Regions from separate parts of the Arthrobacter sp. JUb115 genome, predicted to be linked through region 2. Evidence: riboswitches for the same ligand, from Rfam matches in the RefSeq annotation. Region 2 holds a riboswitch; each other region holds the start of a gene.

Region 1 (7,711 bases), on a different contig from region 2:
CCAGGATTCCGAAGAGGTTTCCCACGGTGAAAAACACCGGGCTGAGCACCGAGAACACGATGAGGATCAGGGCCAACGTACCCGGAGCCACCAGCCTCGATGCTTGAAGCGTGCCGCGTTTCTTTCCGCTGTAGGCTGCGACCGGTCCGGGGCTCGGCTCCACGGGTGCGGCCAGGGTTTCAATGGTGCTCATCGGTTCTTCCTTCCGCGCAGGGTCACGCTGGCCAAGACCAGCAGGATCAGCAGGCCCTTGGCAGCACCCACCCACTGGCTGGCCACGCCCAGCAGCGTCAATCCGTTATCCAGGGCGGCCACAAATACCGCGGCCAGAACGGTGCCGACCACACTGACCAGCCGCCTGCGCGAAAAGATCATGGACATGTAGGCCACCAGGATGATGTCCAGGAGAATTTGGGTTCCGATGCCTGGAACGGCGGCCGAAAGCCTTGCCACCAGCAGCGTTCCGGCCAGGCCAGCCAACGCCGAGCTGAGCACATAGCTAGCTAGCCGGTATCGGCGCGGGTCAAGTCCCGCCACCTGCGCGGCGGTCGGATTCTGGCCAACCGCATAGGAATTCACTCCCCAGCTGGTTTTGCCATATACCCACCACCCCGCTGCCCCGATGAGCGCCATAAGCCAGGCCACCAATGGGATGCCGAAGAGCACGCTGCCCCGCGCCGCTTCGAAGAAGCCACCGGTAACGGCGATCTTCAAGTTCTGGCTGAAGACCAGTTCCAGCGAAGCGGCCACCCCCATGGTGGCCAAGGTGGCCAGCAGCGGACGCAGGCCCAAGGTGACCGAGAGGCCATTGACGACGCCGATCGCGGTGGCAACGAGGACCCCGTAGAGCACCGCGACCATGCCCGGGGTTCCGGCAGCCGCGGCCAGCGCGGTCACCGTTCCGGCTAGTCCTGCCACCGCGCCGGTGGACAGGTCGATGCCTCCGTTGAGCACGTCGTCGCCGCCAGCGATGATCACAATGGCCAGCCCCACCCCGGCAATGCCGAAGACCGACGCTTGGGTCAGGATGGTGGCGATATTCGAAGCCGTCAAGAAAAATGGGGAACCGAAGGCAAAGAGCAGCAGCACCGCGGTGATGCCGGCGTAGCCGATCCAGGCCGCCAATCTCGGCTTCGTGCGGGACGCGCCAGGCGCAGGTGCTTCGTCGACCGGAACAAGGGTGGTGCTCATGCTTTGACCTCTTCGCGTGATGTTCCGGCGGTTTGGCCGCTGGATGCCAAGTGAAGAATTCTTTCCGTACCCGCCTCGCTCGACGGCAGTTCGGCGATGATCCGACCGCGATAGAGCACCAGCACTCGATCGGCCAGTCCCACTACTTCTTCCAGGTCAACGCTGACCAACAGCGCGGCGGCTCCCTGCTGGACCAACTGGGAAATCTGCGCGTAGATATGCGCACGGCTTCCCACGTCGACGCCCGAGGTGGGTTGGTCCAAGACGAGCACGTCCGATCCCTTGGCCAACCAGCGGGCCAATACCGCTTTCTGCTGGTTGCCGCCGGACAAACCCGAAGCCACGGCTTCTGGATTCGCCGGACGGATATCCAGGCGCTGCACCAGTTCGCTGGCTGTGTCCCGCTCTTTGCGCGCATTCAACAAGCCCAGGCGGCGGCCAAGCTTTCGCAGGCTGGCCGCTGCAATATTTTCGCGCACGGTGTTGCGCAGGAAGATGCCATCTGAATGCCGGTTCGACGGGACGTAGGCGCCTGCCCGGGCGGCAAAGTCCGCCGCAGATGCCACCGGCCGGCCGTGCAGCAGCGCCGAGCCGGTATGCGCACGATTGCCGGTGGCCGCGTCGGCGAGCACCTCAATCCCCGATCCCACCAATCCGGTGACGGCCACGATTTCTCCGGGCGCCACCGAGATATTGATGCCGCTCAATGTTCCGGCCACCGAGAGGTCCACCAGTTCAAGGGCAGGCTCGCCCTGAACGGCGGGCGGCTCGCGCCTCTGGTGCGAGAACTCGTTAACCTGGTTGCCCAGCATCAAGCCGATGACATCTTCGATACTGTCACCGTCCGCGAAACTGGCGTCACCGGCATTTCTGCCGTTGCGCAGCACCGTAATCCGGTCGGTGATCTGCCGCAGTTCCTGGAGATAATGCGAGATGAAAATGATCCCTACCCCGCGGTCCCGCAGATGCCGGATCGTGCCGAAGAGCTGTTCAACTTCATCATTGGCCAACGGTGCGGTCGGCTCATCGAGAATCAGCACCTTGGGTTCGGCCAGTACGGCACGGGCAATCTGGATCAGCTGCTGCTGGGCAACGCTGAGCTCATCAACGAAGGCACCGGTGTCCAGCTCCTGGCCGGTGGTTCGCAAAATATCCGCCCGGGCTGCTGCCTGCGCGGTGCGCTCGTGGCGCCAGAGCCCACGACTCTTCGCGGTGCCCAGATACAGCTGTTCGGCGACGGTCAAGCGGCCGGCCAGATGGCGGTCCTGGTGAATCACTTCAATGCCTAGCGCTTCGGCATCGGCAGGCCGGCGAATTTGCACCGGCTGGCCGGCAAGTTCGATCTGCCCCGAGTCCAGGGTGTACAGCCCGGTGAGTATCTTGATCAGGGTGGATTTTCCAGCTCCGTTTTCGCCCACTAGGCCCAGAACCTCTCCGGCCCGAAGCTGCAGGTGCACATGGTCAAGCACGGCGACCGTGCCAAAGGACTTGTTGATGGCGGCCATGCTCAGCAGTTCCTTAGATTCCGTTGTCATGGCGCACCTGATTCACGTTGTCCTTGTCGACAAAAATCGGCTCGGCATAGCTGGTGCTCGGAACCAGATCGGTTTGCCCATCGAGGAACAGGGCGATATTAGTGGCCGAGGCAGCGGCAATCTGCTTGGTGGGCTGAGCGACGGTGAACTGGTATGAACTGTCCGGGTTCGCTATCAAATCCAGGGCCCCGGGCTCTGCGTCCACTCCATACAGCTTGATGTCGCCACCAGTGGGATCGATGGCCTGCGCGGCACCGATCAGCGGCATGTCCCAGCAGGACCAAATCGCGTCAACTTCGCCCTCGGGCAGCCTGCGCAGTTGGTCCTGGATCTGGTTTTTGGCATCCTCGATGGTGCCTTCGTATTTGTCCTGGAGTTCCGGGGTGATCTTCTCGATATTTGGGTAGTCTTCCAGCACCAGGTTCAGGCTGTTGTACCGGATCCGGCAGGGAGTCACACCGGGGAAGCCGTTGAAGACCAGAATCTTCCCCTTGCCGTGGAGGTCTTCAGCCATGGTGCGAGCCAGCGTGGTGCCGACGTTCCAGTTGTCGCTGGTGACGTTGTTCTTCGAGTATTCGCTTTGGAAATCGATGGTGAACAGCGGGATCCCGGCGGCGTCCACCTTGGCCAAGGCAGGAGTGAGCGTTTGGGCATCGCCCAGGATCACCACGATGGCATCGGGCGACTGGGTGATCAGGTTTTCTACGTCAGAGACGTGCTTCTCGTCTTTGGCTTCGGCTTGGGTAGCGATGACCTCGCCGCCGAGCTCTTTGATGCGCTCTTGGATCTGCTGGTAGACCACGCGCGAGTAGTCGTGCAGGATATCCTTGGCCGCGATGCCGACCTTTTTGCCTTTGAGTGAAGGAACGTTGTCGAGCTTATGCTCGGCTTGCGGATTACTGCTTTGCGCCACAACCGGCGCTATTTCCGGCCGTGGTTCTTTCAGCGAGCAGCCAGTCAGCAGTGTTGCTGCCGCCATCGCTGAAGCCAGAACTTTCAAGGCGTTCGGACGAGTACGAGTCATGTCGTCCCTCTCTTAGACAAATTGAACGAGGGATCCCGAACAGAAGTTCATGCTTCTAGACCCGGGAGTTCCATCGAACCTGGCGTTAGCACTACCTGCGGAGTGCAGGCTTGCTGCGGCGTCTCGGAGCCAGGTCTCTCAGCCGCTCTGGATGGGTTGTGCTCCGAGTCAAGCATTACTGGCAGGTCCTCGGGAAGGGCGCTGTCATGCGGAGGAACAGCAGGACAAAATACGTCATCTTCGCGCCTTCGCCCTGCCGGAAAACGGGCAGATAAGACGTCATATGACCTTCGCATGACGTAATTGGCATGCCGGAACTGGATCTCAAGAGCGTTCCCGCAGGCATCGATTGGGAACACAGCGTGGATCAGGGCACTTCCATGCGACCGCATAGAATGGCCATTCAAGATCAATCGGCAGAAGAGGCGGCAAGTGGATCCAGCAGGCGTGATTGCCTTCATGTTCGGGTTGCTGAGCATAACGCTGGTCGCAGCGTTCCTCGCCCCGATGGCACGGGACCGGAAGCTCGCTCGCAATGCGGCGATCGGCATCAAGACGCGCCACACCTTGGCCAGCGATGGGGCCTGGCTCGCCGGGCATCAGCAGGCTGCGCCCCTGCTTGCCGCGGCTTCCTGGGCCGGTTGGGCGGCATTGGCCAGCGCAGCAGTTCTCTGCCTGCTGGGCCAATTCGGTTTCGCCTTCGCCGCGACCGGAGCCGGCTACCTGGCCGCCATCGCGTTGCTGGTGATCTCGACTGCCACAGCGAATAAGGCCGCGCGGAGCTTCCCGGTGGCAGGCCTGGGCTAATCCAGCACTGCTTAAAGCAACGGATCGCGCCATCTGCCGATGGCGCGATCCGTTGCTTTCTTGGAAGGCGTGCTGCTAAAGCAGTACGGCTCCCAGGACCAGTACAGTCAGGAACCCCGCGGTGCCCTGGATGGCGGTAGCCACGCTCAGGGTCTTGTAGGCGGTGATCACCGGAATGCGGCTGAGCTGCGAGACGACCCAGAAGTAGGAGTCGTTGGCGTGCGAGACAACCATCGCACCGGCGCCTACTGCCAATACGGATAGCACCATGCCCAGCTCCGAACCCAAGCCCAGGGAGCCGAGCATCGGAGCGACCAGCGCGGAAGTGGTCACCATTGAGACGGTGGACGAGCCCTGGGCGGACTTCAGTGCAGCGGCGATCAGGAATGGCACAGCCAGGCCCAAGCCCAGTCCGCTGAGTGAATCCGAAAGAATCGTGGTCAGATCCGACGCGGCCAGGACCGCGCCGAAGCCGGCGCCGGCACCGGTGATCAGCAAGACCGGAGCAGCGGTGCGTACAGCTTCGTTCATCTGCTCATTGAAGACCGCCAGCTTGCTGCCACCGCTCAAAAGAAAAGTCGATGAGATCAAGCCGAAGATCAGCGCAATAACTGGCGTCCCCAGGAAGGAAAGGATTTCCAGGGCAGCGCCTTCGCCAATCGGGTGCGAGGGCAGCTTCGCAATGGATGCGGCACAGATCAGCACCAGCGGAACCAGGATCGGCATGAAGGCCAGCGCCGGGCTGGGCAATTTTCCGAAGCTTGCACGCAGCTGCTCATAGTCGAGTTCGGAGATGTCATTGTGGTCGTCGCTTGGCAACGGGGTCCATTGGGACTTGTTGAAGCGGCTGGCGTAGGCCAAGCCGGCAAGTGCCGAGATGGCCGCAACGGGCAATCCGACAGCGATGATCAAGCCCAGGTTATCGGCAACGCCGATGCTTTCGGCTGCGGCCAGCGGGCCCGGAGTTGGAGGCACCATGGTGTGGGTCGCGTACAGGCCGGTCATCAGGGCGATGGAAGTTGCCAGCCCAGAGACCCCGGTACGCAGGGTGATGGCTTTGCGCAGCGAGTTGAGCACCACGTATCCCGAGTCGCAGAAGACCGGAATGGAAACGATGTAGCCGATAATCGATAGCGTCAGGTTGGGGAACCGGGTACCGAGGACCTTGATCAGCGCATCTGCCATGGAGATCGCGGCGCCGGATTTCTCCAGGATGACACCGATCATTGTTCCGAACAGGATCACCAGTCCGATATTTCCCATGGTGCTGCCAAAGGCCGTGGTGACCGTCGAAGCCACGTCGGCCAGCGGAATCCGGTAGGCGAAGGCCGCCAGGATAGCGGCGCCAACGAGGGCGAGAAATGGGCTGATCTTCAGGCGTGCTGTGACCATCACGATGGCCACAACAAGGATCAGCAGAACAAGCAGTTCGTACACGGCGGGTTGGCTCCTTTGCCAATATCGGTAGTTCTCTGCGTCCAGCCCGCAATGGCTCAACGGGTGGACCAGCCCTGTCGGCAAAGCCGCTCAAGGCTTTGCCCGTTGGGCTAGATGCCACCGTGCCACCCCGGTTTCGGGCGCAAAGATCGATCATCCTGCCAATACTAGGAAAAGTGACCCCGAATACCTATGGGCACACGACCATATTTGCCTGGGTTCGAAAGAGCCAATGTGTGCAAACATCCCACCCTTCCCAGCCCCGGCGCCAGCTCCCCTCGTTTCCAGGGCCTAGAAAACATGCAGCTGGCCCAAGGCCACTCTCGCGTAGATGGCATGCTGGAGTTTCAGGGATTCGCTGGACCGCCGAATATCGACGCCGCTGACCTGGCTTATCCGCTCAAGTCTTTGCACCAAGGTATTGCGGTGAATATGCAGATCCGTGGCCGCTTGGCTCATCGAAGCAGCTGTCGCAACGACCAGCAGGGTTCTGGCTTGTTCCTCATTGAGCTGCATCGCTGGAGCAGCTGCATGTTCCAGGCTGCGGGCTGGGGTGCGGGCGATAGCCACAGCAATTTCCCGGCTCCACATGCGGCGCCGTGCGTGGGATGGCACGAGTGCCGGATAGCCCACCAATACGCGCAGCACTTCGGTTTCGGCCATGAGATCCTCGGCCTTTTCGACAGGCGCGGAGACCAGGAAACGTTCCTGGTCCATGCGCTCGGGAGCGAAAGCTGGCTCGCTGGCAGCGCAAAGCCTCCAGTACGCGCCGGAAAGGCTAACCCATGACGTGCGGTGATGATCCTTCGCCGGCTCTTCGAGCGACGGATCCCCCACGCTTCGGGGCAGCCAAGCTTCAATGCATTTCGGCCCGCGCAAACCATGCGCTGCGAGCGAGCGGTCGATCACTTCAGGCGCAACGCGACCGGCGATCAACGCAGAAATAATGTCGCGGGCTTCGGTCTCGCGCCGCGCGCTGCGAGAGTGCTCGCGTTCCTGGGCAAAGAGCAATTGAACGGTCAGTGCAATCAGGCCGGCCAGCGGTTCCACCTCGTGGGGAGCTCCGGTCACGCCCACAACGCCGCAGAGCTGGTCGTTCAGCACCAGTGGCACATTGACCCCGGGCTGGGTTCCGGCCGAGCCGTCGGCCCGGCTGACACGGATGATGTTGTTGCGGCGGATCGCCTCTGCGCTGCCGTCGTGGTGGGTACCGATACGCGCAGCATCCGTAGAAGCAATGATGACTCCGTGAGCATTCATGATGTTCACATTGCGGTTGATGGTCGGCGCAATCGTGTCGACGACTTTCTGCGCCAACGCGCTAACCAGCCGGGGTTGCTCCTTTTCGCTCATGAGCTCATCCTATCGGCCCGGGACTGCGCAAAGCAGTCCCGGATTAGAACATTGCCGCTAGTCGAGCTTGACGGTGACCGACTTCAGCGAGGTGTAGGCCTCGATGCCTTCACGGCCATTTTCGGCGCCCCACCCCGACTGCTTGAATCCGCCGAACGGCATGTTCGCATCCATGCCGGCACCGGTATTCACCCTGACGTTGCCGGCCTGGATTTTCTTGGCGAAGGTCAACGCGCGGGAAATGTCCTGGGTGAAGATCACCGAATTGAGACCGTAGTCGGTGTCGTTGGCCCGGCGCAGCACCTCGGCCAGCGAATCCTCGTCGCCGAAGGTGCTCACCGAGAGCACCGGCCCGAAGATCTCA
Region 2 (7,711 bases):
GCTGAACAACGAGCTGACCGATTTCTCCACGGTGTACGACCCGCAGGATCCGAACCGCATTGAACCTGGCAAGCGCCCGCGTTCCTCGATGGCTCCGACCATTGTCCTGCAGGACGGCGAGCCGGTGCTGGCCATCGGCTCCCCCGGTGGTTCAACCATCATCACCACGGTGCTGCAGACCCTGGTGAACCGCATCGACCTGGGCATGAGCATCAGCGAAGCCATCGCCGCTCCGCGTGCTTCCCAGCGCAATACGGCAGTGGTCACCGCGGAACCGGAGTTTATCGAAGCCCACGGTTCGGCGCTCGAAGCCTTCGGGCACAAGCTCGCGCCAGCTGGGGATTCCTTCACTCCGCAGGCGGAAATCGGGGCGGTTGAAGCGGTGGAAATCGCTGCTGATGGCACGCTCACCGCAACGGCCGAGCCCACCAGGCGCGGAGGCGGTTCAGCCATGGTGCTGAAGCCAACCGAATAGGCCCGCAGGCAAATGGCGGCCCCCGGCAACTTCATTGGAAGTTGCCGGGGGCCGCCGTCTGCTGAGCTACCAGGCTATGCGCCTAAGCCTGGGCCGCCATCCGGTTGGAGATCTTGAACTGGGCTGCGCGGTGGGTATCCTTCACGCGGTCCCCGGCGCCGAACAGCTTGTGGCGCAGCGAGCCCTCGGCGTATTCGGTCTTGTAGACCCCGCGTGCCTGCAATTCGGGAACCACGTATTCGACAACGTCCTCGAAGGTGCCTGGAGTGACAGCATAGGCGAGGTTGAAGCCATCAACATCGGTGTAGTCCACCCAGTCGATGAGCTTCTCGGCTACCTCGGCACCCGAACCGACGGAGACCGGGCCGAATCCGCCCACGCCGATCCATTCGGCCAGCTGGCGGATGGTCCATGGCTTTCCGGTATCGCCGCTGGCCTTCTTGAAGGTCTCCACCGAGGACTGGATGGCGTTGGACTTCACGTCGTCGCCGATGACATCGTCTGGTCCGTAGACGGACATGTCGATGCCGGTCCACCCCGAAAGCAGTGCAAGCGACCCCTCGATATCCACGTAGGAGCTGTAATCCTCGAACTTCGCCTGGGCAAGTTCGGTGGTTTCGGCGGTAATGATGGTCTGCATGGCGAAGACCTTGATGTCGTAACGGCCACGCCCAGCGGCCTCGGCAGCGTCGCGGATCTTGCTGACCGCTTCCTTCAGCAGGTCGCGGGTAGGGCAATTCACGAAGATCGCTTCGGCGTTCGACGCGGCGAATTCGGTGCCGCGCTTGGAGGCGCCGGCCTGGTAGATCACCGGGGTGCGCTGGGTGGACGGCTCGGTGATGGCGATGCCCGGGACCTTGAAGTACTTGCCCTCGTGCTCGATCGGGTGCACCTTGGCCGGGTCGGTGTAGACACCGGTTTCCTTGTTGTTCTGCACCGCGTCGTCTTCCCACGAGCCCTCGAGCAGCTTGTAGACCACCTCGAGGTACTCATCGGCGTGGTTGTAGCGCTCGTCGTGCTCCATCTGGTCTTCCTGGCCCATATTGCGGGCCGCCGAGGGAAGGTAGCCGGTGACGACATTCCAGCCCACGCGGCCGTTGGTCAGGTGGTCCAAGGTGGCCAAGCGGCGGGCGAAAGCGTACGGGTGCTCATAGGCGGTGCCCGCGGTGACGCCGAAGCCGAGGTTCTCGGTCACAGCGGCCATGGCGGAAACCAGCATCATCGGGTCGTTGACCGGTGCCTGGGCGCCGGAGCCCAGCGGGGTCACGTTGGTGCCCTTGTACACGTCGTAGGTGCCCAGCACGTCGGCAAGGAACAGTCCGTCGAACTTTCCCTTTTCCAGCACCTTGGCCAGGTGGGTCCAGTAGCCCAGGGTGTTGTAGGTCGAGGCCTTGTCCTGCGGATGGCGCCACAGGCCCGGCGACTGGTGCACCACGCAGTTCATGTCGAATGCGTTGAATAGGATCTCGCGCTTGTTCTCGCTCATGGCTTTGCCCCCATAGGTCGGTAATCGTGGAAAGTTGCTGGTTTGCGTCGCAGGCCCTCAAGCCCGCTGGGTTGAATCTTCGCCGGTGACGGACAGCCGCTGCGGCTGGACCCCGTTGATCTCGTAGTCCCCGACGATGCGCGCCTTGTAGATCGCCGGGTTATGCGTGGCGATGGTGCGCGCATTGCGCCAATGCCGGTCCAGGTTGCAGCCGCTTCTGGTGGACGAGGCTCCCAGTCCGTCGAAGAGCTTGCTGGTCACGCCGATGGCCAGTGGCTGCACCACGGTTTGCGCGCGGTTGGCGGCCAACTCGCATACGGCGTAGCGTTCCTCGTCGTTCAGTCCCGGATCGCCCAAGGCGGCTTCAACTTCAAGGACTGCGCCGATCACCACGGAGTCGGCAGCGAAGGACTCCGCGGAAACTTCGCCCACCAGCTGGAGGACCTGGGGTTCCTGGTATACCGGCACCCCGGTTCCAGTGGTGAAGATGCGGGTGCGCGCCTGCACCGCGTGACGCAGGTCGTTCAGTGCGGCGCGGGCGATGCCCGCCTGCACGGCCATGAGCACCAGCTGGAAGATCGCCGCTTCGGAGTCATTGGTCTGCTGCGGCATGAAGCAATCCACCGGGACCTGGTGGAATTCGGTGGTGCCGGTTCCGGTGAGGCCCTGGCCGAACCCATCCCAGTCGTCGAGGATCTTGACGCCGCTGCGCTGGGTGGAGACCACGGCGATCTGGCGGCCGGCGAGCTCCGGGTGGGCCACCGCAACGGTGGTCCAGTCGGCAAAAATGGTGCCGGTGCAGTAGTACTTTTCACCGTCGATCACCCAGCGTCCATCCAAGACGCTGGCCTTGGTGTTCAAGGTGCCCAGGGCGTTGCCACCGCGTTCGGTGTAGGCGTTGCCGATAATCTGCCCGGCAGCGATGCGAGCGACCCACTTCTTGCGCAGTTCTTCGTCGTCCAGCACCAAGACATTCTCAACGAATGCGATATGCGCGCGCCACAGCTGGCCTACGTGGGAGTCCGCCTCGGAAAGCTCGATGAGCAAGCGGAAGACATCCACCAGCCGTGCACCATAGCCCCCGTCGGCAACGGAAAGGCGCAACGCACCGAACCGCTCGCGATTCAGCAGGCCTACCTGCTCGAAAGGAAGCACGCGGTTCAAGTCGCGGTCCTTGGCGGTTGCAGCGATCTGCGCAAAAACGGGACGGAAGATTTCGGCCAGCCGGTCGTATTGCTCATCCGCACTTGGTCCGGGGGTGATTTTCAGCAATTGCCTAGTCGGCAACTGTTCTTCAAACTTGTCCAGGTCCATTGCGGTGGCCTGCGAAGGGTCACTGAGCTGGTTGAAGTCCAGTCCGAGGGCATTGTGCGATTCACCAATAGGCATCAGGGTTCTCAATTCTTTCCATCGGTCCTGGCGGTAGCACCGTCCCGCTATTGGGGTGGTTGCTGCGGCGTCGTGGAGCCAGATCTCTCAGCCGCTCTGGATGGGTCGTAATTCATTTGTAACGGTAATAAACCGGTGATTCCAACCCGCGAAGTCACATTTCGTCCCAGTGCCGGCAGTGCCCATCTTCAAATTTCACAGCCTATTCCGTGTCCTGCCGAAGATGAGTTGCAAAGTTTTGCTTAATGTCGAGCAAACCGGCCTGCAATAAAATAAATAACGAAATTTCTGGGCAATGTGACGTAGTTGTCGAAGATTTTTTCATATTACGCGAGATTTGCGTTCAAATCGTTCGACTCGTTGTAATGGACACGTAACCATCCCGAGCGGCCGAGAGATCTGGCTCGTTGACGCCGCAGCAACCACCTTTGGAGTTTTGCTCTGCAGGCCGGTGCTACCGCCAGGACCGATGGAGATGAACATGACTCTTTCCTTTGCAGCGCCCGAGGCAGCTCCCGTTGTCTCAGCTTCAAGCGCCCTGGACGTGCAGTTCAGCAACGTGTCGCGGACCTTCACCACCAAGATGGAAAACCGCACCGTCCTGGCCGATATCAACCTGCAAATTCCAGCAGGTCAAGTCGTGGCCATTCTTGGAGCCAGCGGTTGCGGAAAATCCACGCTGCTGCGTTCAGTATCGGGCTTGGACCACCCCACCACCGGCACCATCCGCACCGGCACCCGCGAGGTCACCGGCATCAACGAGTTATGCGCCGTTGCTTTCCAGGAGCCCCGGCTGCTGCCATGGCGCTCGGTTCGCCAGAACATTGCACTGGGCCTGGCACCGGAAACCGATAAGCGCTCCGGCAACGCGCTGATCGAGGAGTTGATCGAGCTGACCGGTCTGAGCCATGCAGCCAGCTTGCGCCCACGCGAGATCTCCGGAGGCATGGCGCAGCGGGTTTCGCTGGCTCGCGCGCTGGCTCGGCGCCCGGGTGTATTGCTTCTTGATGAACCCTTTGGCGCCCTCGATGCGCTGACACGCTTGAAGATGCAGGATCTGCTGCTCTCGATTCACGCATCGTTCCCCACCACCGTTCTCATGGTGACCCATGATGTGGACGAGGCGTTGACTCTGGCTGACCGCGTGATTGTTCTGGGGCGAGGCGCTGGGCATAGTGCAGCGGGCGTCATCGAAGATCTGTCCATCTCAGCTGGGCATCCACGCCGGCATACCGATGAAAAGTTCGTTGCAGATCGCCTGCACCTATTGCGCCTGCTCGGCGTCGACCCAACCAACCATTAGTCCCGGCCACGCCGTGGGTCCCGAACCATTCGTCCCCTTTGCCTTTTCACCTACACCGCTTGCACGCACAATTCTAGGATTCTCCATGCTTTTGAACCGTCTCACCCGCCGCACTGCATTGTCCGCCGCCGCCTTGATCGTTGGCGCAGTTGCCCTGACCGGCTGTGCTGGCGAAAACGCTACAGCCTCCTCGGATGGTCAGACCCTGTCCATCGACTTTGCCACTTACAACCCGCTGAGCCTGGTACTCAAGGAAAAGGGATGGTTGGAAGCAGCCGCCAAGGAGCAGGGCGTAAATGTCGAATGGATCCAGTCCGCAGGTTCCAACAAGGCCAATGAAGCTCTTCGCGCCGACGCAATCGATGTTGGTTCCACAGCCGGTTCCGCTGCGCTCCTGAACCGTTCTAACGGTGCACCCATCAAGACCATCGCACTGTATTCGCAGCCGGAATGGGCGGCCCTGGTAGTGGATAAGGACTCGAAAATCGAGTCCGTTGAAGATCTCGCTGGCAAGACCGTGGCCGCTACAAAGGGCACCGACCCATACTTCTTCCTGCTGCAGGCGCTGGAATCCGCGGGCTTGAGTGAAGCTGACATCAAGCTGCAGAACCTCCAGCATGCCGATGGACGTACCGCCCTGGCCAACGGCTCGGTTGATGCCTGGAGCGGTTTGGATCCGATCATGGCCGCTGCCGAAAAAGACGGCGCGCAACTGGTTTACCGGAACTTGGATTTCAACACCTACGGTGCGCTGAACGCTCGCGAAGACTTCATTGATCAGAGCCCCGAACTCGCCCAGCTCGTTGTCGATGCCTACGAAAAGGCTCGTGGCTGGGCAGCTGACAATCCCGAGGAAACCGCAGAAATCCTGGCCGACGTAGCAGGGCTCGAACCAGGAGTTGCTGCCACCGTCATTGAGGAACGCTCCAATCTGGACGTTCCGGCAGTTCCCGACGCCAAATTCACTGGAGTCCTGAGCAAGATTGCTCCCACGCTGGTCGCTAGCGGCGATGTCTCGGAGCAGGAATCCGTTGATGAAGCTCTGGAAACCCTCATCGATGACCAGTTTGCCGTCAAGGCAGACGCAACAAAGATCTCCGGAGAGTAACCAGCCATGAGTCCCACTAACGTGGCTGGAACCCGCGGAAGCCAAACACCTGCCAAGCAGAAGGCCAGCATGGCCGCAACGATCCTGCGTGCCCCGAAATGGCTGCTTGCGCTGGTCTTGCCGCTGACCACCCTGGCTGTGTGGCAATTTGTCACCGTTACCGGAATCGTTGCTCCGTGGACACTGCCAACTCCGGGTTCAGTGGTTTCTGCTGCCATTGAGCTCTTCCAGGATGGCGAACTCGGAAAGCACATCGGCATCTCCACTCAGCGTGTTCTTCTCGGTTTCGCCTTCGGATCATTGCTGGGCTTGGCGCTGGGTGCGCTTGTCGGGCTGTCCAAATTGGCAGATGCATTTCTGGGACTGAGCATCAGCGCCCTGCGTGCAGTCCCTTCCTTGGCTTGGGTTCCGCTGCTGGTGCTCTGGATGAAAATGGGTGAAGATTCCAAGGTCACACTCGTGATCATTGGTGCCTTCTTCCCGGTCTTTACCACCGTCGCCTTGGCGTTGCGCCATGTCGATGCCCACCTGGTCGAAGCAGCCCGCGCCTTCGGGTTGAAGGGATTGAAGCTGCTGCGCACCGTCCAGCTGCCCGCAGTGGTCCCTTCGATCTTCTCCGGACTGCGTTTGGCACTAGCCCAAGCTTGGCTCTTCCTGGTCGCAGCCGAACTCCTCGGCGCGTCAATGGGCCTTGGCTTCTTGCTCACCGACTCGCAGAACAACGGCCGATTGGACCGCCTAATCATGACCATCGTGCTGCTGGCCGTCTTTGGAAAGATCACCGATGCCCTGCTGTCGATAGCAGAACGCTGGGCTATCAAGCGCTGGACCTGAAACCGGACCAGCTAGTACCCGCTGACAAAACTACCCCTCACCAAAGAAAGTTTGCGATGACCACCGAATTGGCAACAACCTCAACTCAAGTTTCAGAGGCAGCACGCCAGGAATTCTGGGACGAAGCGGCGAACCTCTTGGATTGGGACACCCCGTGGCACACCACCAGCCGCATCATTCCGGCCGATCCGGATGCCAAGCGCGGACCGGAAATTTCTTGGTACCTCGGCGGCAAGCTGAACGCCGCAGTGAACTGCGCCGACCGCCATGTAGCTGCGGGACGCGGCCAGAAGGTCGCACTGTATTTCGAAGGCGAGCCCGGTGACCGGGTAGCCGTCACCTACAAGAATTTGCAGGAGCGGGTCTCCCAGGCAGCCAACGCCTTGGAATCCCTGGGTGTGGTGAAGGGCGACCGCGTGGTCATTTACCTGCCGGTGCTCATTGAAACAATTGTCATCACCTTGGCTTGCGCCCGCATCGGCGCCATCCACTCGCTGGTCTTCGGCGGGTTCTCCGCCGAAGCGCTGAGGTTCCGTGTGGAGGACACCAAGGCAAAGGTCCTGGTCACCACCGACGGCCAGTTCCGCCGTGGCACTTCGGTTCCGGTCAAAGGCAACGCCGATGCGGCCGTTGCCGGCGAGAACGAAATCGAAAAGGTCCTGGTTATCCGCCGCACCGGCGACGAAATCCCGTGGACCGAAGGCCGCGACATCTGGTGGCATGAGGTGGTTGATACCCAGTCCACCGAGCACCACGCGCAGGCATTCGATGCGGAAACACCGCTGTTCATCATGTACACTTCGGGAACCACCGGCCAGCCGAAGGGCTTGGTTCACACCACCGGCGGGTACCTGACGCAGGCGGCCACCAGCTACAACCTGCTGTTCGCCAACCCGGACGAGTCCCAGCGCGCCAAGGACGTGCACTGGTGCACCGCCGACCTCGCCTGGGTCACCGCGCATACCTACGAGATCTACGGCCCGTTGGCCAATGGCGTCACCCAGGTAATCTACGAGGGCGTCCCCAACGCCCCGCACCCGGGCCGCCACTTCGAGGTCATTGAACGCTACAAGGTCACCAGCTACTACACCGCTCCCACCTTGGTCCGCTCGTTGA
Region 3 (7,711 bases), on a different contig from region 2:
CCACGTGGCAGGAGGTCGTTACCCTCGATGGAAAGACCGACAAGGCCAGCAAGGTGTTCGAGCTCACCGGGGCTGAAGCCCGGATGACCTATTCCTTCAAGGGGGGCGAAGACATGTCCCTTGGCGCGATCTACATTCTCACCGAGGGGACGGATCTGATGAAGGACGGCGGGCTTCCCGAAGCCATGATTGACGGTCCGGTTAGCGAAGAAACGGCTCTGCACAAGACCGCGGGCAAGTACTTCCTGGATGTGAACGCTGCAAACTTCGACGGCTGGACCGTCACCATCGAAGAAAAGCGCTAACAGAGATTCCGAGGCGGATCATTTGGGAGAAACTCCTCGGAAATGTGCTCCGGTGGGAACTCTTATGGGGAAGAGGACCCACCGGGGTTTGGACAAAGGTAGTCGCCCACGCAAGTCTTGGACTTACGTGGGCGACTATCCGTTCGTAGCATCGATTCTTGAAGTTATCGTTGGTTGCCCAAAGCGAACAAGGCTTGGTCGATTTCTCTGGCCGTCCACGTTTGGTCATGTTCATCAAGGAGCTGAATGAGAACTTCCACTTCTTGCATGTACCGGCGGTACCGGCCGCGACTGTTTGCCAACTGAATGCCGAGGAGCGTCAAACCATGGTGCGCACGGCGATCGTAAATGGCCATTCGTTTCGGTGCTGCGGCGACGATGACCGCTGAAGCTAGTGCGTCACCGGTGGTGAACCCGGGCAATGCTCCTAGAGCGCTTCGTGATTTCTCGGCGGCTTCCGGAACACTGAGCAGCTCGTCATTCGCGTACTTGAGTACGTTTTCAGTGGCCTCACGTACCTCTAGGTCCGGGGTGTTCATGAGCTTCTTTGCCCACTTGGTGTCGGCTCTGAGCCGTTTCCATAGAAGCAAAGAACCAATGTCAGCTTTCCCGAGGGAGCCGGTCTTGGCAAATCGTTCCGTCACCTCTTCAAGAACCTCGTCGTAGTGTTCTGAAGTGTCGCTCGTGTAGTCTTCGTGCGCTCGGGAAAGCTGAATCCAAAGAGGGATTTCGCTACCCTCAGTCAACGTCGTCGATGAGTCCATGATCCTATCCTGACATCAATATTTGAAGACGTGTAAGTCCCGATGTTCAGGGCATCCGAGATGTTCTGACGCTTGCTGAAACTGAAGCTCTTAAATCCTACTTTTAGCTGTCTTGGGCATCATAAGTCTGATATGTTTTAGGGAAGCGACGGGGCTGATTTTTCGGATTTAACAGCTGGTTCATACCGCTGATGAGTTCCCGTCGATGTACCATCGACACTTCATGCGAGGGAATTCATGAGCCAACTTTTTGACCTGTCCGGACGGCTGGCCCTGGTCACCGGATCCTCCCGCGGCATTGGCCGCGAACTTGCCCGTGCCCTGGCCGAAGCCGGAGCCACCATCATCCTGCACGGCCGCGATGCGCAACGCTTGGCCGAAACTGCCGCCGAATTCGGCACCCGCTATGGCGCCGAGAGGATCCACAGCGTCTGCTTCGATGTCACCGATGATGCCGCCGTGCGCGAGAACATCGCCGCCATTGAAAAGAACATCGGCCCCATCCGCATTTTGGTGAACAACGCGGGCATCCAACACCGCGTGCCCATGCTGGAACTGGAAGTCGCCGACTGGCAGCGCGTGATCGATACCAACCTCACCAGCGCCTTCCTGGTGGGCCGAGAAGTCGCACGTGGCATGGTGGAACGCGGCGAAGGCAAGATCATCAACATCTGCTCGGTGCAAACCGATCTGGCCCGTCCCACTATCTCCGCCTACACCGCAGCCAAGGGCGGACTGCGCAACCTCACCCGCGCCATGACCGCGGAATGGGCCTGTTCGGGACTGCAAATCAACGGCATCGCACCGGGCTACATCCACACCGAAATGACGCAGAATCTGGTGGATGACGAGAAATTCAACTCCTGGATTCTTGGCCGCACCCCGGCGGCCCGTTGGGGTACCGTCGAAGACCTGGCCGGACCAGCAGTCTGGTTGGCCTCGGACGGATCGAACTACGTGAACGGTCAGACCATTTTCATCGACGGAGGCATGAGCGTTGTCGTCTAATTCCCTCGCCACCAGCACGTTGGCCGTCGTGGCCCATGCAGCCGGTGATTTGCGTATTGAACAAATCGAGCTGGCAGCGCCGGGAGCAGATGAAGCACGCGTTGCCATCGCTTACGGCGGTATCTGCGGATCAGACTTGCATTACTGGAGCCACGGCGCCGCCGGGGAATCGATCCTCAAGGCTCCAATGGTTCTCGGGCATGAAATCGTCGGCACCATCATCCAGGCCGCCGCTGACGGCAGCGGGCCGGCAGCCGGAACCAAAGTCGCCGTGCACCCGGCAACACCAGGTGAGACGGGGGAACCCTACCCGGCCGACCGCCCGAATCTCTCCCCGGGGTGCACCTACCTGGGCTCGGCCGCCCGCTACCCGCACACCGAGGGCGCATTCGCCCGCGAAATGAACCTGCCATCACGCATGCTGCGTGAGCTGCCTGCTGGCTTAGCACTGCGCGATGCGGCACTGGCAGAACCGGCTGCGGTTGCTTGGCATGCGGTGTCGCGCGTCGGCGAAGTCGCCGGCAAGAAGGCGCTGGTTATTGGTGCTGGCCCGATCGGAGCTCTCGCTGTAGCAGTGCTTAAACGAGCCGGGGCCAGCGAAATTATCGCGGTAGACATGCACGCCAAGCCGCTGGAGATTGCCAAGCAGCTCGGTGCCACCTCCACCCTGCGCGCCGATGGCCAGGAAGCAATCGCCCAGGTGGGCGCGGACGTGGTCATCGAGGCCAGCGGCACCTACCGCGGATTGGCCTCCGCGGTGCGCGGTGCCGTGCGCGGCGGTCGAGTGGTCATGGTCGGGTTGCTGCCCTCAGGAGAACAACCCGCACTCATTTCGCTGGCTATTACCCGCGAGCTGGAACTGGTTGGTTCCTTCCGCTTCAACGACGAAATCGACCATGTGCTTGCTGCCCTGGCCGACGGTTCACTGCAGGTTTCCGAGGCGGTAACCCACGAGTTCCCGGTCGCCGATGCGCTTGAAGCCTTCGAAACGGCCAAGGATTCGGCTCGCTCCGGCAAAGTCCTGCTGAACTTCCTGGGGCAATAGTTGGCTTCAGCTAGAAGTGCACCGCGGCGGCCCCTGAAGTCGGGGGCCGCCGCGGTGCTTTTTAGTTCAGCGAACTCTAGTTGGTCTCTGCGATGCTTACCGCGGTTGTCACGGGCACCGGATTGGCGAAGAGGTCCAGCACCGGGCAGTGTGCATCCACTGCGCGGCGCAGTTCTTCATAGCGTTCAGCTGATTCCGGTCCGGCAATCCGGATGTCCAGATCCACCGACGAGAAGCCGGGGCGGATGGTCTGGTCGATGCCGAAGAGTCCGCGGACATCGAGGTGGCCATTGGCCTGGATCTTCACGTCGTCCACCTGGATGCCGAGGTTCTGCGCGTACAAGCGGTAGACCACAACCTGGCAGGAGATGAGCGCTCCGAGCGCGTATTCCACGGGGCTTGCGGCCAGGTCGCTGCCGCCCAGGGCAGCTGGCTCGTCGACCTGGAAGGTGTGCTTGCCGGAGACAATGTTGCTGGCTACCGAATCGAAGCCTTCGCCCTCGACGGTGAAAGTCAATTGGGCACTTTGCGGGGCAGCCGAAATTCGTTCGCCCCAGCCCTTGCCTGCTTCCTGCAGGCGCTGTGCGCGGTCTTCGGATACGGTTGGGGCAGATGCTGCATTAGTCATGGGGAATTGATCCCCTTTCTGGCGCAAGGGGCGCCATCGCTTACGCATCTTGGCGTTCAAGATGCGTCGAATCTTCACCTGGGGCACCCCGCACAATGACGCAGGAGGGTTGCCGTCCACTCAGCCAGGGCTCAAAGAGTGGAACTCGTGATTCAGTGATTAATTTCTATCGGTTGCAGGGCCCGCGGGTAAAGGGCAGAAGTAACTTTTCGTCACCGGGCATCTTGCTTTCCGGCTCGCTAAGATGGAATCTAGCTCTCGGGCGCCCACTGCACGAACAATGAACGGCGAGTATGGAATTCCAGCTGACACTTTCTGCGGCCCAGACCTTGGTGACCGAATCCGAATACAACCTGGGCCAATTCCTGTGTGATTCCGGAAAAGTGCAGATCGCCAACCGGGTAATGCGCCCGGGATCTACCCGCATCTCCGGTGTGGTGCTGCGCGAATCGGTGATGGCCCAATTGGAAATCACCGCGGGCAATATCAGCTTCACCAGCTTCTGCGGCAAGCATCCGGGGGTTCAGTCCTGTGAAGACGTCGCCGCCTTGCTCATTGAGGTCACCACCGAAGAAGACCAGGGCTTCTTCGTCTCCGACTCCGGGGTGGATCCCCACGCATGGAAACGCAATAGCAAGCCGCAGTGGGAACGCACCCTTGACCGTCTGCTTCCAGTCATTTCCGATGAGCCGCTGGTTGCCGAAGAACCGCTGGGATTGATCCTGAAAGTGGTCAGCGAACCGCGTTATGGCGGCGAGGACGCGCTGACCTTGCAGGCACGCCCGGCCCGCCAGGGCACCAAGAGCCCCTGGATCCAAACCGGGATCAGCTGGCGCAATGTCGCTTTTGATACGCGGTTCTCCAAGAAGCAGCGTCGTGCGGTCGTTGAACTGGACCGGTTGCGTGAACACGTTGAACAAGATACTTATCGCCATTCGTGGGATCCCAAGGAGTGGATCTCCTTGATGGATCTTCCAGGCCAGGACCTGCTGGATGCGTTCGAAGCCCTGCGTGAAGCTGGAGTGCAGATCGTCAACGGCGGTTCTACGGCCAAGGCCCCGGTGGAGTTCAGCGAGCAACCAGCCATGGCACACGTGGATGTGCGTCGCGGTGAACATGGCCTGAGCATGGAAGGGAAGCTGCGCGGGCCGAGCGAAGAGCACGTCTACCTCTTGCCCATAGGCACGCCGCCGACCTTGTTGGCTTACGCGTCCAGCCCCTTGCCGAAGGCCAGGGAAATCGGTTTGGCCCGGTTCGCTGAACCGGTCACGAAGGAACTGGCCACATTTATTGAATCCGGTGCGCAATCCATCCCGCAGGAAGGCGTTGAGCTTTTCGAGCGCCAGCACCTGGACCGATTGCGCCTGATGGCACCGTTGAAGAGCGAGGATGACAGCTACAGCATCCCTGTTCCAGCACGCCCCAGCCTCAAGCTGTCCCTGGAGAGCATCCGAACTCCGCTGACCGTGAGCTATTCCTGGGAGTACGCCTCCGCGGGCCCCCGCCAGTATGCCGTGGAAAAGGAAATTGCTGCTTCGGTGCAGGACAAGCTCGGCGCGCAGGCTTCCTTGGGGCAACTGACCTCTTCAGGAATCTTCCCGCCGAAGGAATTCAGCACCTCCGAATCCATCGATTTCTTGGTCTACGCATTGCCGCTCTTGGCAGAGCATCCCGATGTGGTCGTTGAAGAGCAGAACAGGCTGCCGAAGTACCGGATCAGCCACGCGCCGGCCGCTGTCAGTGTCGAAGCCGGCGAAAGCACGGGGGACTGGTTCGACTTGTCTGTGGAAGTGCTCCTGGACGAGACCAAGGTCCCGTTCCCACTGCTGCTGGAGGCCTTGACCAAGCAAGATGAGTATCTCGTCCTCGATGACCTTACGGTGATCCCGATTGATGGTGCAGATTTCACGCAGCTGCGCCAGCTGATATCAGAGGCCGGGGAGCTGGGCACGGTGCAGGGCGATACGATCCGCATCCATAAGTTGAGCATCGACTGGTGGCAAGAACTGGTGGATCTGGGCATTATCGAAGCCCAGCACAACCAGTGGCTGCAGACCATGAAGGCGCTGCAAAGCGGTGAAGAAATGCAGCCGGTCCAGCTAGCGGAAACGTTCAACGCTGAACTGCGCCCGTATCAGGGCCACGGCCTATCCTGGCTCAACTTCTTGCGTACCCATGATCTCGGCGGCGTCCTTGCCGACGATATGGGTCTGGGCAAGACCGTCCAGCTGCTGGCTTGCCTTGAACAAGCGCGCGTCGAGGATCCTGCCCAGAAATTCCTGGTGCTGGCTCCTACCTCGGTGGTGGGCAACTGGATCAATGAGGCGCAGCGATTTGCGCCGCAGATGAGAGTCACCGGCATCACTTCAACAGCTAGAATGAGCGGCCAAAGCATGGCGTCGCAGATCGGTGACGCCCAATTGGTAGTTACCAGCTACACGATCTTCCGCCTGGCCTATGAGGATTTTGAAGCCGCCGGATTCAACGTCATGATCATGGACGAGGCCCAGCAACTGAAGAACCATGCCTCCAAAGGCTACAAGCAGGCCCGGCAGCTGCCAGTGCCGTGCAAATTCGTGGTCACTGGCACACCCATGGAAAACAACCTGATGGAACTGTGGGCGTTGGTCTCACTGGCTGCACCAGGCCTGCTGGGCGGTGCGAAGTCCTTCAAGGACAACTACCAGAAACCCATTGCCGACGGAGACCAGGAGCGCCTGGAGCGCCTGAAGAGCCGACTGCGTCCGTTCGTGCTGCGCCGTACCAAGGAACAGGTCGTTCCAGAGTTGCCGGCGAAGACCGAGCAGGTGCTGGAAGTCGAACTGGAGCCGGGGCACCGCAAAGCCTATGACCGCCGCTTCCAGCGCGTGCGGCAAGAAGTCCTGGGCCTGGTTGACGACGTTGATTCGAATCGCTTCCAGATTCTCCAATCGCTGACCTTGCTGCGCCAGCTGGCCTTGGATCCGTCCCTGGTAGGCGAGGGCGATGCCCCGAGCGCGAAGCTTGAAATGCTGCGCGAACTCATGGGGGACGCGGTTTCTGAAGGGCATAAGATTCTGGTCTTCAGCCAATTCACCAGTTTCTTGGCCAAGGCACGCGACGTCGCTGAAGAGCTGGGCATTGAGCACGGATACCTTGATGGGTCCACCACTGGCCCAAAGCGCAAGGAACTGATTGACGGTTTCAGCGAGGGAGATTTCCCGGTCTTCTTCATCTCGCTGAAGTCCGGCGGCTTCGGCATTAACCTCACTTCCGCCGACTACTGCATCTTGCTGGACCCATGGTGGAACCCGCAGGCCGAAGCCCAGGCTATTGACCGGGCCCACCGCATTGGGCAAACTCGTCCGGTCTATGTGTACCGCTTGGTGGCAAAGGACACCATCGAATCCAAGGTGCTCGCGCTGCAGGCCAAGAAGACGCAGCTGTTCAATGATGTCCTGGGAGAGACTGCCCAAGCCGCGCAGAGTGCGGCGTTAAGCGCCGATGATTTCCTGGCGCTGATGGAGTGAGCCTAAAAAGCTGAAGCCTTGGAAACCAGAAGGTCTCCAAGGCTTCAGCTGAAGATCGGGAACTAGAGAATCTGTTCAAAGCTGTCGTTGAGGCGGTGCAGGAGATCTCCAAAATTCTTCAGTTCGGAGGCTTCCCATTCCTTGAGCTGGCGGCGCAGTTCCTCACGCAGCGTGTTACCGCTGGAGCGCCATTTTTCCTTGGCGATTTCTGTTGCCGAGACCAGCTGGGCCCGGCCATCGGAAGGATCCTGGGTGCGGGTGACAAGTTCCAGAGACTCGAGGTGCTGCACGAGGCGGGAAATAGTCGCCTTGTCCAGACGCAGTTTTTCTGCGAGTGCTCCCTGTTGCTGGGCTTCATCACGGATGACCACTGCAAGCAAGCGGTACCCCGGATCCTGCAGGTCCGGGTGGATGATCTTGGCGCGACGGATCAGCATCTGGCGGGCGCGCAA

Evidence for each region. Region 2 has a riboswitch for S-adenosylmethionine ahead of EDF61_RS12790 (acyl-CoA dehydrogenase family protein). Riboswitches for the same ligand answer to the same signal wherever they lie in the genome.
Region 1: another riboswitch for S-adenosylmethionine. It lies ahead of EDF61_RS09400 (substrate-binding domain-containing protein); the one in region 2 lies ahead of EDF61_RS12790 (acyl-CoA dehydrogenase family protein).
Region 3: another riboswitch for S-adenosylmethionine. It lies ahead of EDF61_RS10445 (OsmC family protein); the one in region 2 lies ahead of EDF61_RS12790 (acyl-CoA dehydrogenase family protein).

Annotation. Positions count from the first base shown of each region.
Region 1 covers NZ_SOBS01000004.1:337,942-345,652, reverse strand. The annotation lists gene EDF61_RS09415 (ABC transporter permease) at 1-193, opposite strand, end outside; gene EDF61_RS09410 (ABC transporter permease) at 190-1,191, opposite strand; gene EDF61_RS09405 (sugar ABC transporter ATP-binding protein) at 1,188-2,726, opposite strand; gene EDF61_RS09400 (substrate-binding domain-containing protein) at 2,710-3,750, opposite strand; SAM riboswitch class I at 3,818-3,908, opposite strand; gene EDF61_RS09395 (SdpI family protein) at 4,183-4,557, shown strand; gene EDF61_RS09390 (GntP family permease) at 4,633-5,994, opposite strand; gene EDF61_RS09385 (CdaR family transcriptional regulator) at 6,286-7,347, opposite strand; gene EDF61_RS09380 (aldehyde dehydrogenase family protein) at 7,405-7,711, opposite strand, start outside.
Region 2 covers NZ_SOBS01000007.1:15,356-23,066, reverse strand. The annotation lists gene ggt (gamma-glutamyltransferase) at 1-475, shown strand, start outside; gene EDF61_RS12795 (LLM class flavin-dependent oxidoreductase) at 558-1,961, opposite strand; gene EDF61_RS12790 (acyl-CoA dehydrogenase family protein) at 2,019-3,350, opposite strand; SAM riboswitch class I at 3,366-3,457, opposite strand; SAM riboswitch class I at 3,725-3,826, shown strand; gene EDF61_RS12785 (ABC transporter ATP-binding protein) at 3,832-4,653, shown strand; gene EDF61_RS12780 (aliphatic sulfonate ABC transporter substrate-binding protein) at 4,739-5,761, shown strand; gene EDF61_RS12775 (ABC transporter permease) at 5,831-6,595, shown strand; gene acs (acetate--CoA ligase) at 6,652-7,711, shown strand, end outside.
Region 3 covers NZ_SOBS01000005.1:94,732-102,442, reverse strand. The annotation lists gene EDF61_RS10465 (TM2 domain-containing protein) at 1-305, shown strand, start outside; gene EDF61_RS10460 (hypothetical protein) at 470-1,069, opposite strand; gene EDF61_RS10455 (SDR family oxidoreductase) at 1,307-2,077, shown strand; gene EDF61_RS10450 (L-idonate 5-dehydrogenase) at 2,067-3,122, shown strand; gene EDF61_RS10445 (OsmC family protein) at 3,199-3,750, opposite strand; SAM riboswitch class IV at 3,782-3,903, opposite strand; gene EDF61_RS10440 (DEAD/DEAH box helicase) at 4,044-7,259, shown strand; gene EDF61_RS10435 (MarR family winged helix-turn-helix transcriptional regulator) at 7,322-7,711, opposite strand, start outside.